Regions from separate parts of the Paenibacillus sp. FSL H8-0122 genome, predicted to be linked through region 1. Evidence: riboswitches for the same ligand, from Rfam matches in the RefSeq annotation. Region 1 holds a riboswitch; the other holds the start of a gene.
The links. A riboswitch is a leader RNA that binds a small molecule or an ion and turns the genes downstream of it on or off. The one in region 1 is predicted to bind cyclic di-AMP.
Positions count from the first base shown of each region.

Region 2: another riboswitch for cyclic di-AMP. It lies ahead of NSS64_RS25940 (hypothetical protein); the one in region 1 lies ahead of NSS64_RS28145 (C40 family peptidase).

Region 1 is NZ_JBBOTB010000001.1:6,586,536-6,594,274, reverse strand. Features, by position in the region: gene NSS64_RS28185 (pseudouridine synthase) at 1-244, shown strand, start outside; gene motB (flagellar motor protein MotB) at 332-1,153, opposite strand; gene motA (flagellar motor stator protein MotA) at 1,137-1,937, opposite strand; gene NSS64_RS28170 (hypothetical protein) at 2,140-2,433, shown strand; gene NSS64_RS28165 (4a-hydroxytetrahydrobiopterin dehydratase) at 2,645-2,920, shown strand; gene NSS64_RS28160 (c-type cytochrome) at 3,053-3,409, opposite strand; gene NSS64_RS28155 (GNAT family N-acetyltransferase) at 3,537-4,022, opposite strand; gene NSS64_RS28150 (C40 family peptidase) at 4,278-4,769, opposite strand; cyclic di-AMP (ydaO/yuaA leader) riboswitch at 4,774-4,916, opposite strand; gene NSS64_RS28145 (C40 family peptidase) at 5,305-5,733, opposite strand; cyclic di-AMP (ydaO/yuaA leader) riboswitch at 5,791-5,929, opposite strand; gene NSS64_RS28140 (hypothetical protein) at 6,142-6,975, opposite strand; gene NSS64_RS28135 (M1 family aminopeptidase) at 6,985-7,739, opposite strand, start outside.
Region 2 is NZ_JBBOTB010000001.1:6,068,679-6,076,417, reverse strand. Features, by position in the region: gene NSS64_RS25950 (family 43 glycosylhydrolase) at 1-857, shown strand, start outside; gene NSS64_RS25945 (hypothetical protein) at 1,179-1,376, shown strand; gene NSS64_RS25940 (hypothetical protein) at 1,884-2,339, opposite strand; cyclic di-AMP (ydaO/yuaA leader) riboswitch at 2,474-2,643, opposite strand; gene NSS64_RS25935 (WD40 repeat domain-containing protein) at 2,883-4,214, opposite strand; gene NSS64_RS25930 (glutaredoxin family protein) at 4,322-4,564, opposite strand; gene ytxJ (bacillithiol system redox-active protein YtxJ) at 4,561-4,887, opposite strand; gene NSS64_RS25920 (SDR family NAD(P)-dependent oxidoreductase) at 5,115-5,837, shown strand; gene NSS64_RS25915 (ThuA domain-containing protein) at 5,887-6,522, shown strand; gene NSS64_RS25910 (CHAD domain-containing protein) at 6,616-7,515, opposite strand; gene NSS64_RS25905 (lipoate--protein ligase family protein) at 7,738-7,739, shown strand, end outside.

The DNA of each region.
Region 1 (7,739 bases):
CAGCAAGACACTTCCCTGTGAAATTACGCGTATTAGTGAGCGGGTATTCCGTATCGTGCTGACTGAGGGCAAGAACCGGCAAATTCGCCGTATGTGCAGCGCCTTCGGTTATGAAGTCCGGCGGCTGCAGCGCATCCGGGTCATGAATATCCGACTTGGCGCACTGAAGACCGGAGAATGGCGGGAGCTGTCCCAGGAAGAGAAGCAAGAGCTGGGGGCTATGCTGAACTATCAGCTGCAATAAGCTTATAATGCCCATACCTATAATAAGAGCTGCTCCGATAGACCCTGGTAGGGCCGTTCGAAGCAGCTCTTATTTGTTTTATAACTATCAGGGAGCTGTTACATTAGAGACATCCGTTGTCTCCGCAGCAGCGTCCTTATATTTACGCAGGATGGATACTTCAACCCGGCGGTTCTTGGCCCGCCCGGCAGCCGTAGCATTGGTAGCGATGGGGTGGTATTCGCCAGAGCCGGTCGGGCTGAACTTCGTCGGGTCCAGGTTGGGATTAAGCAGCAGAATCTTCATGAACTCAAGGGCGCGATCTACGCTAAGATCCCAGTTCGAGGAGTACGTGCTGTTGGAGATCGGAACATTATCGGTATGCCCCTGTACCAATACTTCATAATCGGGAAATTGCTGCAGCATGTTAGAGATCGACTTGGCCAGCTGGCGGGATTCGTCCTTCACTATAGCCTGTCCCGAAGCGAACAGGGCATTGTCACTAATCGTAATCATCAGCTGGGACTGATTCAGCTTCGTGCTAAGCAAGTCATTCATCCCGTTGTTCTTGATGTACTGGTCGAACTGCTTCTTCAGCTTCTCCAGATCCTCCTGCTCTTTGGCACGGAGCTTGGACAGATCGGAGGTGCCGGTGTTCTTGGCAATCACATTGTTCATTTTATCCTGCTTGCCCTGGTCCAGCTGGGTGCTGGTCGGGGAATCCGACCGGTACTCCAGGACGCCGCCGCCGCCGCTGAGCGCTGAATTGAAGGCTTCAGCCATTTGCTGGAACTTCACGGCGTCCGTTGCGCTCATGGCGTACATAACCAGGAACAGAGCAACAAGCAGGGTCATCAGATCAGAATAGGGAAGCAGCCAGGATTCATCGGCATGCTCTTCATGTTCCTCATGCCTAGTCTTTTTGCTCACTGGAAGCCCCCTCCTTCTCGCTAAGCTTGGCACGCTCGGACGGAGTCAGGAAGACGGACAGCTTCTGGTTAATGGCAATGGTAGACACCCCGGACTGAATGGAGAGCAGACCCTCGACCATCATCAGGCGGACTTCAATCTCGCGTTTGGATATCCGCTTCAGCTTGTTCGCCATAGGATGCCACATGACATAACCGGTGAATATCCCGAGCAGGGTTGCAATGAAGGCACCGGCAATCGCGTGGGCCAGGACGTCCATGTTACTCATATCCCCCAAGGCGGCGATCAGCCCGATAACAGCCCCGAGTACCCCTAGTGTAGGGGCATACATCCCAGCCTGGGAGAAGATCAAGGCTCCGGCTTTATGTCTGTCTTCAGTGGCATGAATATCTTCCATTAATACATCACGGACGAACTCCTGATCATTGCCGTCAATAATCATCCGCATGCCGTTACGGAGGAAGTTATCTTCAATTTCATCGACATTGGACTCCAGAGCGAGCAGCCCTTCGCGGCGGGTAATGGATGCCCATTCCATGAACATGGTAATCAGTTCGGGCTTACCGACCATCTTTTTCTTCGTAAACAGGATCTTCAACAGCTTAGGGAAATTCTTGACTTCCGACATCGGAAAGGCCATGAAGATAGAGGCAGCCGTGCCAAGAAAAATAATGACATAGGCAGCGGGGTTGTTCAAGCTTGCAAGCGGAGCATGCTTGAGTATCATCCCCCAGATTACTGCGATCAGACCAAACACCAGGCCTAGAATTGTTGAGATTTCCATTTATGCACCTCGTCCATGAGAATTAAGAAGTGATCGACTAACCGCTAATTCGTCCTTGAACCGCGGGAGAACACTCTGTTCGTAACCAAATCACGTATATTCTTCTTTATCGACATCATTCCCTTTTTTGTGAAGTGATTTTTTCGGCTATAATAGATAAGGTAGGTTATTATTCATCAGCGAAGAAAACGGAGTGATTGATGTGGGAGTTAAGCATGGCAGGGATTACGGTGAAATTCTGGTTGAACTGACAGGAGCCGTTGGACGGATTGCAGACGGGTACATTTTTTTTGAAATGGAGCCTGAAGAGTGGACGAATCTGCCGGAGGAATCGAGGCAGGAGGTGTGGGAGGCGCTTGCAGAAGACCTGTTCTACGCGCTGGGCAACGAGCCGGTCATTCAGGTGGGCAGCGGAGTTGTGATGTACGATAAAGAAACACACCGCATTAATATTCTGCTGGGTGATGAGGATCTGGCTTCGGTCGTTCTTGTATAAAGCAGGGGGAAAATGCGGCAGCGGGTTTGTCCCGGGCATCCGGCCATGTTAAAATTGGAAGTGGAGTACTAATTTCCGGGATGTCAGAATACATTTAATCAAAAATCTTTGGCCTGGCACATCCCTTGGACTTTCAGAAGCTGAGGGATGTTTTATTTGAAGAAGAAGAGCAGGCTGAAGGAACCGTTAACTTAGCAAGGGAGGAAACGAATTGCAATTAACTGAGGAACAACTGCAGGAGCAGATCGGCAAGCTTGAGGGCTGGAAGCTGGAGAGGGATAGGCTGGTGCGCAAATATATGTTCAGTGAATATATGAAGGGAATTGCCTTTGTGGATGAGGTAGCGGCAATTTCGGAGGCCTTTGACCATCACCCGCATATCACCATTGATTACAAGACGGTTGTTCTGCGGCTGGCTGCAGATGTGGAGAAGCTTGATCTCCGCCAGGCGCATGAATTTAATGAGGCATTCGAGAAGACCCGCTAGAGGACAAGGCCCCTATGGAGACAACAGGAATATCTGATCAATAGAAAATGCCCGTGCAAGGATCATTCGTTATCCTCGTCACGGGCATTATACATTTAGAATAAGGAGCATGGTGTGAGTACAGGTTGCGGATTATTTCTTCTCGGCCAGCCATAGGGCTACATTCGCAATCTCTTCAGGGGCCAGCCTGTCTTTGAAGGGGGGCATCTGTCCGCGGCCCTTGGTGACTATGCTGTAGATCTGAGCTGCGTCATGTGAAGTGCCTTCCTGCTGCAGGCTGGGCCCCGCCCCGCCCTGAAGCTGGTCACCGTGGCAGGAGATACAATTGGCCTTCACTGTGGCTTCTGCGCCCGCAGCGTCCAGCACAACCTCCGGCATGGTCGGTTTGTTCTGTTCCGCCACCTCGGATTTACCGGGTAAGGTAAACATTAAGATTACTGCAAAGGCACAGGCGGCAAAAAACAAACCGCTCATGATCCATTTCTGCATCTGCATCCGTCCCTCCATGTAAGCTGCTGACTCCATTATAGCGGATGGTGAAGCGTTATCATAGTATGTGTGTCAAAAAAATGAACACAAATGATCCATTTTTTTGAAAACACCTCATTCTCCGGTGCTATTCCTCATAGACCATGCAATAAAAAGGCTTATTGCCCGTCGGGGTACGGCGCTCATAGGTATCTGTTATGGTGAACCCGCATTTCTGATAGGCGCGGATGGCGCGCTGGTTCCAGGTCAGCACCTCCAGATCGATCTCGCGTTCCGGGTAACGGGCCTGTGCTGCCTGCACAATAGCCTTCATGAACAGATGCCCCATTCCATGACCGCACAGATCGGGCCGCATTCCGACTCCAAGCCGGACTACCCCCTCCATCGGAAAGAGCTGGGCGAAGCCGCACAGAACGCCTTGTCCGTTCACTACCGACACATATTGCTCGCTGCGCAGCTGCGGGTCTCCGAACTCCACGCCCAGCGCCTGCATCTGCTCCCAGGACATCCAGCCGTAAATATTATACGGAGGCTTGTAGCTCCACTCACAGATCTCAGCGGCATGCTGCGGCTCCATAGGCACCACGTAAAAGGTTAGCGGGGAGCTAATCATTAGGGGAGGCCTCCTTCCAGGGGAAATCAATTTATTCTTATCATTCTTTATATTAATTATATACAAAAACAGCGAGTTTCGACGCAAATTCCTTGCGGAAATACAGAAACTTGACAAACGCCAAAATATATTTTCCGAAAGTGCAGAATCGGTGTTTTACAAATATAGAGACGGGTAAGTAATTTTATAGACAAAAAAAGCCCTTCTCCAAGATTTCGGCAAAAATCTCGGAAAAGAGCGTTAGGTTACAAAGGATTATTGTACATCATCGTTGTCTTGGGAATCCGAAGCTACAGTCTTGTAGGCATCTGTACTCATGATTCGCTTGGCGCCAACGTAGCGGTTGACGTAATAGCTGTCACTCAGCGAACTGATGGTTACACCACGTGAGGAAGAGGCATGGGCGAATTCGCCGTCACCAACATAAATACCGACATGGGATACGCCCTTACCGCTTGTATTGAAGAATACAAGATCGCCCGGTCTCATCTCGTCACGGGATACAGCAGAGCCCATCTGATATTGGGAGCCGGATTGATGGGGCAGGTTAATGCCGATCTTATCAAAAACATACATTGTAAATCCGGAGCAATCAAACCCGTTAGTTGATGTACCGCCGGACACGTATTTGGTTCCGATGGCTTTGTCGATCACTTTATCCATTTTGGAATCCGCGAAAGCGCTTCCTGCTCCGATGGTGAAGATAATGGACAAGCTTAGTACTGCGGCTGCTAGCTTCTTCTTCAAAAGTAAATACCCCTTCCAATGCCTACGAGGTTAGCTTAAGGGTTCGGTTGAAGGTCCCCTATGACCCCTCTTAGAATAGGAGGTCAATTCACCCAAAGTGGTTCCCCCGTTTCCCTAATTCATTAGGGAACTCGGCACGACTGTTGATTAGGATTAGCGGTTCATTCAATACATGACAAAACCTTTGTTAAAAGCGATTCAATAATTACAAAAATGTTACTAAAAGATCACTGCGATAATTGTAACAAAGACTAAGGCGCTTGGCAATCACTTATAACATATTAATGCATCTTTTTTGCTGTTTTTTAGAGTTATAGCCCTTTCGAAAGACTCATATCTATGCGCAGGGGTTAATTTATATGATAATTTCTTTATTTTTGCAAGAAAATGCTGTTTCAAGGCTGCGAATTCGGTGTAAAAGGTAGAATAAGGAAAAGGAAAAACCCGGAAATGATTACGGCAATAATCATCCCGGGCTCGTATAAGTTACATTTAGTTGTTAGAGGCTGAAATATTCGGGGTATGCTTCAAGGGTTCAATCGTAAGCGACAGCTTGGTAGGCTGTTGTGCTCATTACTCGTTTGGCGCCAACGTAGCGGTTGGCCCAGTAGGACTGGCTCATCGAACTGATGGTTACACCACGTGAACTTGAGGACTGTGCGAACTTCCCGTTTCCAACATAAATACCGACATGGGACACTCCGTTACCCAGAGTATTGAAGAACACGAGATCACCTGAACGCAGGTTGCTCTTGGATACACTTGTTCCAACTTTGTACTGTGCTTTGGAGGTGCGGGGCAAGGTAAGCCCGACATTCTTGAACACATACTTGGTAAATCCGGAACAGTCGAAGCCGCTGGTGGTTGTGCCTCCGGTTTTATACGACGTTCCAATGGTTTTTGAAATCACAGTATCCATTTTGGAATCTGCGAAGGCACTGCCCGCTCCGAGTGTGAATACCATCACAAGACCCAGCGCTGCTGCGGTGCATTTTTTCTTGAAATTCTGACTAATCAAAAGATGTACTCCTTCCAGGGCCTGCGAGGTTAGCTTAAGGATTCGGTAGAAGGTTCCCCTATGACCCCTCTAAAGCGAGATCAATTCACCCAAAATATGGTTCCCCCACTTCCCGGTGCAGGGAATTCGGCGTTTTGTGCACCAGAACAGTGACTTATCGGCATAGCTTAAATTGCAATAGTTACGGAAGATTTTGCTTGAAAGATTACAACTTTGTTACTACTGGTACAGCCATCATTGTATCAGAGGATTTAGCCTTTTGCAAATGCTTTTGTCCTCCGTTCAAGCAAAAAAGAGTCCTGCTCCCGGATAGAGGGGCTGTGACTCTCTTTAGTATGCCGCTTCAGCAGCTTATTATTGTGGAAATGATTTACTGGACCAGAGGTGGTACTGGGCAGCGATCCCCCACATATTGAACAGCGTGGAGGGCAGCGGAGCTGCCTGGCGGAGCATAAGGGCCGGCAAACCGGGATAGAACAGAGCAGAGGCGCTGCAGAGCAGAATGACGGCCAGGCTTCCCGCCCCCAGAACGATGGATATACCAATGGAAGGCAGCAGCACCTTCAGGCAGATCAGCAGCGAGGAGAACATACCGGTACCTGCGGTATAGCCGAACTGCATATAGAGCAGAAGCTTGCGGACAAGGAAGAGATAGAGCAGCCAGCCCAGTACATAAGGCACCAGCTTGAGCAGGAGCTGTACATCGAGAACGCCGCTGAGCAGATGACGGTACATACGCGGAAGCAGCCAATAGAGCGGCAGGAGGGTTAGCGCCCATTCAACGAGGCTGAACACCAGCACCGGCAGCCCATATTTTCTCATTCCGGGAAAAAAGAACAGTCCCCGCGCTCCGGCGCGCTCCTGGTGAAGCTCGTGCAGCAGCCCTGCACGGATAAAGGGAGTCACCAGCAGCCTTAGCACTGTCAGCGCAAGCAGCATCCACAGCCAGTGCTGGACGGCGGGGTCGGTGCGCAGCGCGGTCTGCCCCTCGATATAATACAGCAGCCTGCCTATTCCGCTGCCGCCGGCGTTCGCATCCGGGTAGCGGAGCAGGACGGGGACAACCGCGCTTTTAATGAATTTGTACAGGAAATATCCCCAGAACAGCCGGTAAATAAATAGCAGGATCAATATATAGAACTGCTCTTTCATGCTGATCCAACCGCGGGCAATTGAGCTTTTCACCATTCCTTCACCTCACCAGACAAGAGTTCCGAGCAGGGTTTCAAGCAGAGTTGATGCACTAAGCGTCCAGCGGGAGAGTGTACGCGGCTCAAGCTCCGCCATTCTGAAATTATTAAGATGCCTGCTCTCCAGCAGAATGGAATGCCCCGGATCAATCTCTGCGGAGACCAGCGGCGCTTTATACGTTAATTCAAAGGAGGTAGCCTTACCCTCGCCATTCCAGTATTGCTGCACCGTGTACCCGTCTGCGAAGGTGAATTTCACGGGAACATCGGGGTACAGGCTGCCCTTATTGCTTACATCGACCACAGCGCTATAGCGGCTCCCCCCGCTGTCGCTGTTGTCTTGTTTAACCGTAAGCCTGATATCGTCAACTGCGAAGTCGGGTGCCCCCCCGCTATAGACATACCGCTCAAAATACGTCTGCCAGGATTGCTTGGTCACTTTCTCCACAACCTTCTGGAAGTCGGCGGTGGTCGGATGCTGGAAGCGGTATTTGCGGGCATAGGCGGCGAGGATGGCGTCCATATTCTTGGTCCCGGCGATGCGTTCGATATCCTTCAGCACCAGCTTGCCCCGGATGTATACATTGCGCGTGTAGGCATCATCTCCGGTGTATTTCCAGGTCTCCAGCTTAAGCGGCTGTGAAGAGGAGACCAGGCTGGACTGCAGCGGGAGGCTGGAGACCACACCGTATTCCTGTTCCATCAGCCGGTCTTCGGCATAAGAGGTGAAGCTCTCATCCAGCCAGGCTTCTTCGAATTCAT
Region 2 (7,739 bases), 520 kb from region 1:
GTCACGGCTCATTAGTTCAAACCCAAACAGGGGAATGGTATATTGCTCATCTCATGTCACGCCCTGTGGAAGGAACGCTAATGAATCCATTAGGCCGTGAAACCTCTATTCAAAAAATGCATTGGACAGAGGATGGCTGGCTGGAAATGAAGGATGGATCGAATGTAGCGAAAATGGCAGTTGAGGGGATGACAGGTGTTGAATTAGAGGCCGATGGAATCTCTCATGACGTATTTGATGATTTTAATCAGGAGCAATATGATCTTCATTTTCTGACTCCGTACCGGGACCAGCAAGCGGCATGGGTGAATACGGTTGAACGTCCGGGTTACTTACGCATTCATGGAGAGAATTCTTTTTTCTCGCAGATCCATCCGGCGATTATGGCCACGCGTGCAACCTCCCTTCATTATGAAGTGCAAACTAAGGTGGAGTTCCACCCCGATCATTACTCGGAAACGGCCGGTATGGGGCTATACTATGATTCTAATAATTGGCTGTATGTTCACTTGACCCACTCCGAATCAGAGGGCACCGTTCTGTATGTACTACAGGCCAAGCTGGGAGAGCGCATCGAGCTGGTCCACAATTACATTCCAGTCCCTGAAGACACAGCGGAGCTCAAGCTTATCTATAATGCAGGCATCGCGAGTATCCTTTACCGCTTCGGGGATAACGGGGATTGGCGAGCTTTTGTAGAAAATATCGATGTTCTCTATTTGTCGGATGAAGGCGTGAACGGGGAGCCGGGGGAGATTGGCGGGTTTACAGGCTTGTTCAATTTCATTGGTTCCGTGGATGCTCACCAGCATGACTCCTTCGCTGATTTTGACTATTATGGCGTGAAGAATTACTAATCGTGCGAAAAAGACTCTTCTGAGTAAGAAAAGCCCATTCTTTTAAGGATGGGTTATTCATTTTATAATGAATTGAAAGAGCACACGATATTAATGACTTGACTAATAAATATTAAATTTTATAAGGAGGATTTTCCACTGGATCACCCCAAAATGTCGATCTACAGGATTTGACATTTAAACAGGTGCTGGATTATACGGAATCCTTTAAATCATGTGACGATCATTCCCTGGAGTCTTGCTTACCCGGACCCTGAACTGGTGAAAACGCCGGAGATGGTGTACCTTAGTAGTATTAGTCTTTAGGAGTGGTGAATGGTTGTGAAGAAAAGTAGACAAACCCCCGTGCTGGTCGCGGTTTCTATCCCGCTCATTATTGTCAGCAGCCTGATCCCCTCGGATCAGTCGACTTGGCTGGGGGCGTTACAGACCCTTCTGCTGGGAGCCGGACTGCTCGGCTGCTGTATGGCTTTTTGGCGGTTTGCCAAGGGCGGCAAGGGTGGCAAGGGCAAGAGCTGAGTTCTATGTAGTGAACGGCCGGCGGAGACAGGATCAGTGCATGGGATGGTTAGCTATGTAAGGTGAGCCAGGCACTGTATGGGTGCTGATGCTGAGAGTCAAGGATTAAGTCGCGGCGGATGCTGCGGCTTTATTTGATAGAATTTATATGTTTTGGGGTCCCCGCAAAAGTACCTGAGTCATCACCTACGCTAAAGCCCCACTTTGTGGGGGGGGTGCGGACTCAGCGGCCCTTATTTTGTGAAAAAGACTGATTATCTTCCCGGAGCGGACTGAGAGGACGCTAAAGGGCTGTATGGAGCGCAAAATGAGACGGAATTGGTTAATTAAGCGCCTCTCAGTCCGCATGGCCTTCGGAATGGTCCCATTTGCTGAAATAGCGGATCTGTAGTCCGCATGGCCCGCTAACCATCTCCTTTTGTCGCATCCGTACCCTAATTCCGCCACATCCAACCAATTCCGCCACATCCATCCTCGTTCGTCCTGCAACCTGCGTTATTCCCAGTCTCACCCCGCTGAAGGGCGGTGGACCGCAGGCAAGGCTGAATGTGCGGCTGCCATCTGTTCGCGTATTCCTCTAAGCTGGGCCTTTAGCTCGGGGATGCTGCGCTCCAGAATCTGGCTGATGTCGGGCAGGGGGAGCTGGATGCCATACCACAAGGCACTGGCAACGTGATCGTCCCAGTTAAGCAGCGGAGAAGCGCAGCGGCTGCGGTCCCGGGCGAGCACGGCACATTGGCGGATGCACTCTCTGTAGGCAGCCGCAGCAGCGCCGTCCCCTGAGAGGCTGCCCTTCAGCCATAGTGGATGGAGTGCTACGAAGGTGGCGATTGCAGCTTGTTCGGCGCGGGCGCCTTGCTCCAGCAGCAGGCAGCTAAGCGCATAGACGGGACCGCTATATTGCTGGGTGTAGGGGTTGTATCCGGCAGCGGCTGTTAGTTTGGGCGATAAGGGGTCAGGCATGTGGTCACGTTCCTTCCTGAATCTATACTGTGCAGTTCATTCCAGCGCGCAAAAAACCGCAGGCAGAGGAGGACCTCTGCCTGCGGTTGTGGGTAACAGGCTTAAGACGCCTGGCACAAAAGCGTGGCGGATCAGGGCTCTCTCTTTACGCTTACGAGGTTAGCTGTCGGATTCGGACGGTGAGAGTCGCCCTACCTGCCGGAGACCTGCGCGTGGCATTCTCCTTCGGATTCACCCCAAGTCGGCCTGACGGCCGGATGGTTCCCCCGTTTTCCACATGACGGAAATTCAGCGTGCATGCATATGCTCATTTTCATGAATGCGTTCATTTGCTTTCAACACGAATCATACTCTCTTCAGAGGGGGGTTGTAAAAATGGAAAAGAGTGCTATTCGCCTTGTTTTCAGCAAATGGCTGACTGGTTATGCAAATGGAAGCGAAAACTCATATATGTAGCAGATTATCTGCCATTTATCTCGCTCAATCGCCGTTTTTTATTTTTGGCAGACGGCGGCGGAGAAGAAGGGTTCCCCATGTATCAGCTCACCACCAAAGCGGCCCATTCTGATTCTTCCAGACAATAATCCGCTTCACCTCACGAACGGTTCCTGTTGTAATCTCATAGTCGCTGCGTTCAGTGGCATGAAGGTCCAGGAAATGCAGCATCCCTCCATAAGTCCCCACGGCCAGCATGGTCTCATCCGGATTGACAGCTAATCCGGAAATGGTGCTTCCGGCATAATAACGCCACAGCTCCCGCCCCTCTACATCAACGAGCCTCAAGTAGCCATAGGCATCGCCAATGACAACACCGTCCTTCAGCGCTGCCGCCGCATACACCCGGGCTTCCCCGTTAACGACCGGATATTCCTGATCTGGCAGGAGCTTGCCTGCTTCTAGATCTTCAAGGGACACGGCAAGAGTAACGCCATTGTAGAAGTGGCAGGCATTGTACCATACACTATGCTGGTCCTTCGTAAATATAGTATAGTGCGGGTAACTGGATTCCGGATTGAATAAGTGAACCTGTCCTGAAGCTGTGTCATATAAAAGATGATCACTGCCCTGGCTGCCATAGGCAACCCATCTTCCATCCGGAGAGACAGCACCATGCGGCATGTCGATCTCAATATGCTCCATCTCATCTGCTTTATATTCTTCGAGGTCAGGATGCAGCAGCTTCACCTCCCATGGCTTCTCCTGCGATTGCTGGACCAGGATAATCCCCTGACTTGTAACAAGCAATAACGCTTGACCGTCGTTAAAAGGAATAACTTGCTCCAAGGGTAACTCCTGATCCAGGCGGTCTATGTTCAAAACGGTAAAGTCCGGGTCCAGCGCTTGAATCGTTCCATTCAGCTCCCGCCACGAAAGCTCGGCCACTACTTCTCCCTGTAATGCGCTGTTCATGGATTGCAGAATAGTAATCCCTTGCGTGCCCGCGAGTGCATAGAACTGATTGTCAGGAGATGCCCCAACCAGGCTTAATTCGTCGAATACGGAAATAACATCCTTATGTACAGCCACAACTGCATTCTTCTCCCAAGGTGAGCCGGTGCTGAACACTACAGCATCATCACTTATGAAATGGATACCGCGAATCGCCTGCATCTCATGTTGAAAGTGCCCGGCCAGCGGCCACGTTGCCGCCGGCAATTGCTCCCGCAGCTCAGCAATCTCACCGTGCTCATTAGCTCCTCGAATCATCTTATAGATTTTGGCGGCGAGGGCCCCGCGTGTATCCTCTGCGGGTTCATTTCCCGCTGTGTCCCAGCCTTCTGTCAGGCCCTTATGTACGAATTGATTGACGTCGCGCACATAACGCTGTCCTTCTTCACGCCATTTGGCGGCATGCTCATCCTGTAGCCATTTCAAAGGATCAAGCCTCCTTTTCCAGATATATATAAATATACAGTTATTTCATCGATGAATCGCAAAAAAAAGGCGCTGCTCCTGTTGAGAGGACAGCACCTTTGCGTATATTACAGAACAGCAGCATCCATAAGCTCCTGAAGCTCAGGGAGATTGAAGCCCTTGACCGCCCGGTCCCCGGATACGGTGACTGGAATGCCCATGAAGCCCAGCTTCTCCACTTCCTCCTGGTAGACGGAGCTGGTCATCACATCCCGGACCTCGAAGGGAATGCCCTTGCTCTCCAGCAGCTGCTTCACCTGATTGCATTCGCCGCAGCCGGAGGTCGAATAGACAATTACGTTCGCGCTCATTGTTCCACTGCTTCCTTTATCGCTTTTTGGGTAATCTTCCAGTGTGAGGTGTTCCAGCGGACCTCGCTGTCCTCCAGCAGGAAAATCTGCGGGGATTCATGCTTGATCCCGAAATCCTCAGCAATCTGATTGGAGACAGGACGGTCTTCGATCACATGAACCACGGCTGCAGGCGTATCTGAATGCTGTGCATAGGCCTGGAATTCCTCGTTGGCCTTGGCGCTGATCGGGCAGGTGGTGCTGTGCTTGAAGAGCAGTTTTTTGCCGGGCTGCCCGATATATTGCTGTAGTTCATCCTTAGTATGGATCTGTTGAATAGACACCTTAGAATCACCTTCCTGTGTAAGAGTGAATGAAACCTGTTGTCAACAATTGTGTTGTTAACAACTATTAATCATGATTGTAGCATAGTTCAAAATTAAAGCAAAAGAAAGTTCAGCTAAGCCTGCCCCTCCCTTGCAGGACGTTGTTAACGGCCGGTGGCCATGCTAATGTGAGAGGGATGAACTTAGGCTCAGTGCATAATCATGCAGATATGAGGGGGGAGCTTATGAAAAGGGTTGCTTGTGTCACCGGTGCTGACCGTGGACTCGGATTGTACCTGGTTCGCTCTCTTTTAGAGAGTAAATACATGGTGTTTGCCGGACAGTATTTGCCGGACCCTGCGCTACTTGAAGCTTTGAAAGCGCAATACCCGGATAGCCTGAGGCTGGTCCCTCTCGATATCGGCAGTGCAGGGAGCGTAAAGGAGGCCGCGCGGAGTATTGCCGGAAGTACAGGGCACCTTGATATAATTATCAATAACGCAGGGATTATCCACAAGTCTGATGATGCAACGGTGCTCGTGGATATGGATGATGAAGCTATGGCGGAGATTTATAACGTGAACACGCTGGGTGCGCTGAGGGTGAGCAATGCACTGATGGGCTTACTGCTGCAAGGCCGCCAGCGTCTGGTGGTTAATATCTCGTCGGAGGCCGGAAGCATCGGTCGGAACAAGCGGATCAATATGTATGGCTACTGTATGTCGAAGGCCGCGCTTAATATGCAGTCTTCGCTGCTGCACAATCATCTGCGTGCGATGGGCGGACAAGTGCTGGTCTTCCATCCCGGCTGGCTGCAGACCTATATGAACGGGGAGAAGGATGCAGAGGCGCCTGTAACTCCTGAAGAATCAGCAGGCAAGATTATGACGATCGTTCATAACCACAAGATGTATCTGGCCGAAGAACCGGCTTATATCGATCTGGACGGCAATCTCTGGCCCTGGTGACACGAACATTCAGGACAGGCTAACTTGGCAAAAGAGAGGTGTGTACATCATGTCTTCATACAAAGCACTGGCGTTCGGCAGCTATACTGAAGTGAAATATCATCCCTTCGAAGGGGTAGACCGTGAGCTGGAGCAGCTCCTTGAGCCGGAGCTCCAGGTGGTCTCTACGGAGGATTACAGACGGATGAACCAGGCAGAGCTGACAGAATGCAGGCTGGTGGTCTCCTATACGGAATTCTCCGAGGAGCAGTTGCCCGCTGCGCAGAGCGGAGCCCTGCTTGCTTATGTGGCTGGCGGCGGCGGGCTGCTTGTCGTGCACAACGGCATATCCCTGCAGCGTAATCAGGAGCTTGGGGCGATGCTCGGTGCCCGGTTCACCCATCATCCGGCGTTCACGACGCTTCAGATGAAGGTGACTGCGCCGGAGCATCCGATTATGGAGGGGATCTCTGATTTTGTGATAGAGGACGAGCCTTACTATTTCGAGCAGCATCCCCACTTCGAGACAACGGTACTGGCCGAATATCCTCATGACGGAGCGATGAGACCGGCGGCATGGTGCCATACCTTCGGCGAAGGCCGGGTGGTCTATCTGATGCCTGGGCACCATCTGCCTTCCTTCTCTTCAGAGCCGCTGCGCCGGATGATCCGCAGAGGCGGATTATGGGCTGCCGGAATGCTATAGTACGTGACGCTTATGATAAAAGGCAGGATACCGCTTGGATAACATGCGGTGTCCTGCCTTTGTGTAAATGATAGGATGATCAGCTATGATGCCCTATTTTGGGGGCTCAGCACCAGCAACAGGGACGACCTCGTTCTGATGAAGAGCTTCCAGTACCTCTGCACGCAGCGTATCGGTGAAGGCGGCCCAGACTTTTTTGCCGACATCCAGCTCTTCGCGTCCAATCGATTGCAGCGTCTCAAGCCATACCCGCTTGTCATTAATGAGTCCGAGCTGGTCCTGGATGTCCTTATAGAAGGCTTCATGGGCATGGAATTTCTGATTCAGCGCAAAAGCAGCCGCATTCGCCGTATACCGCAGTTCCTTGGCCGCAATCCGCAGCTCATGAAGGGCTTCGAAGGCTTCCTTCGATTCAGCGGATGGACCCTTGAACAGGGTCTTGCAGGCTTTTTTCTTCTGTTCAAAGGCGACTTCGAGCTCGCGCATGGCTACATTGGCGTCTTTTTTGGCAGCGAAGGGCTCTAACTGGGTCTGGGTAAAAGGGGTCCACAGCGCTTCGAGCGCTTGGCCGGACAGCTTGGGCAGTGCCTTCTTCAGCTTCTTGCGGGCGTCCTTCCGTGTGTCCTTCTGGTGTTCGATGACTGCCTTCAGCAGCTTGGCAGTCTTCTTATCGCCCGCCGCCTTCGCTGCCTTGCGCCGGGCCTCAAACGATCCGATCAGCACATCTGCATCACGGACTCTGCCGAGCTTCTTCTGGGCCTGCTTGAAGCTGTCATACAAGTCTGCCGTTGCAGTATGGCCCGGATCAAGAATGGACAACAGGGTCAGCAGCTTGCGGCTATTGACTCTGGCCTGATGAATATCCTCATCGTTGAACCCTTTTCGCGCATCCTTGCTATAGTCCTGAAAATTAATATACAGCTTGCTCATAGCCTGTTCCCATTGCCTGGATTTGCTTAGTTGCCTGTCCTTTGCCTGTGGTACGGTGGTCATGCAGCATCACTCCTAGAGGTTGTGTATAGCATGAGCTTATGCGCGAATCTTATGGCTGGTATATTCTTCTGTACTACATTAAGGATAACGGGTTCGCTCCACCATTTCAAATCTGTAAGGGCATACTGCCGGTTGTACGGTGCGCGGATAGATCGGTTACAATGTGAATAGTTAACGGAGTTAAGATTAGCTTAGACCTTATAGATAGAAAGGGGAATCAGCAT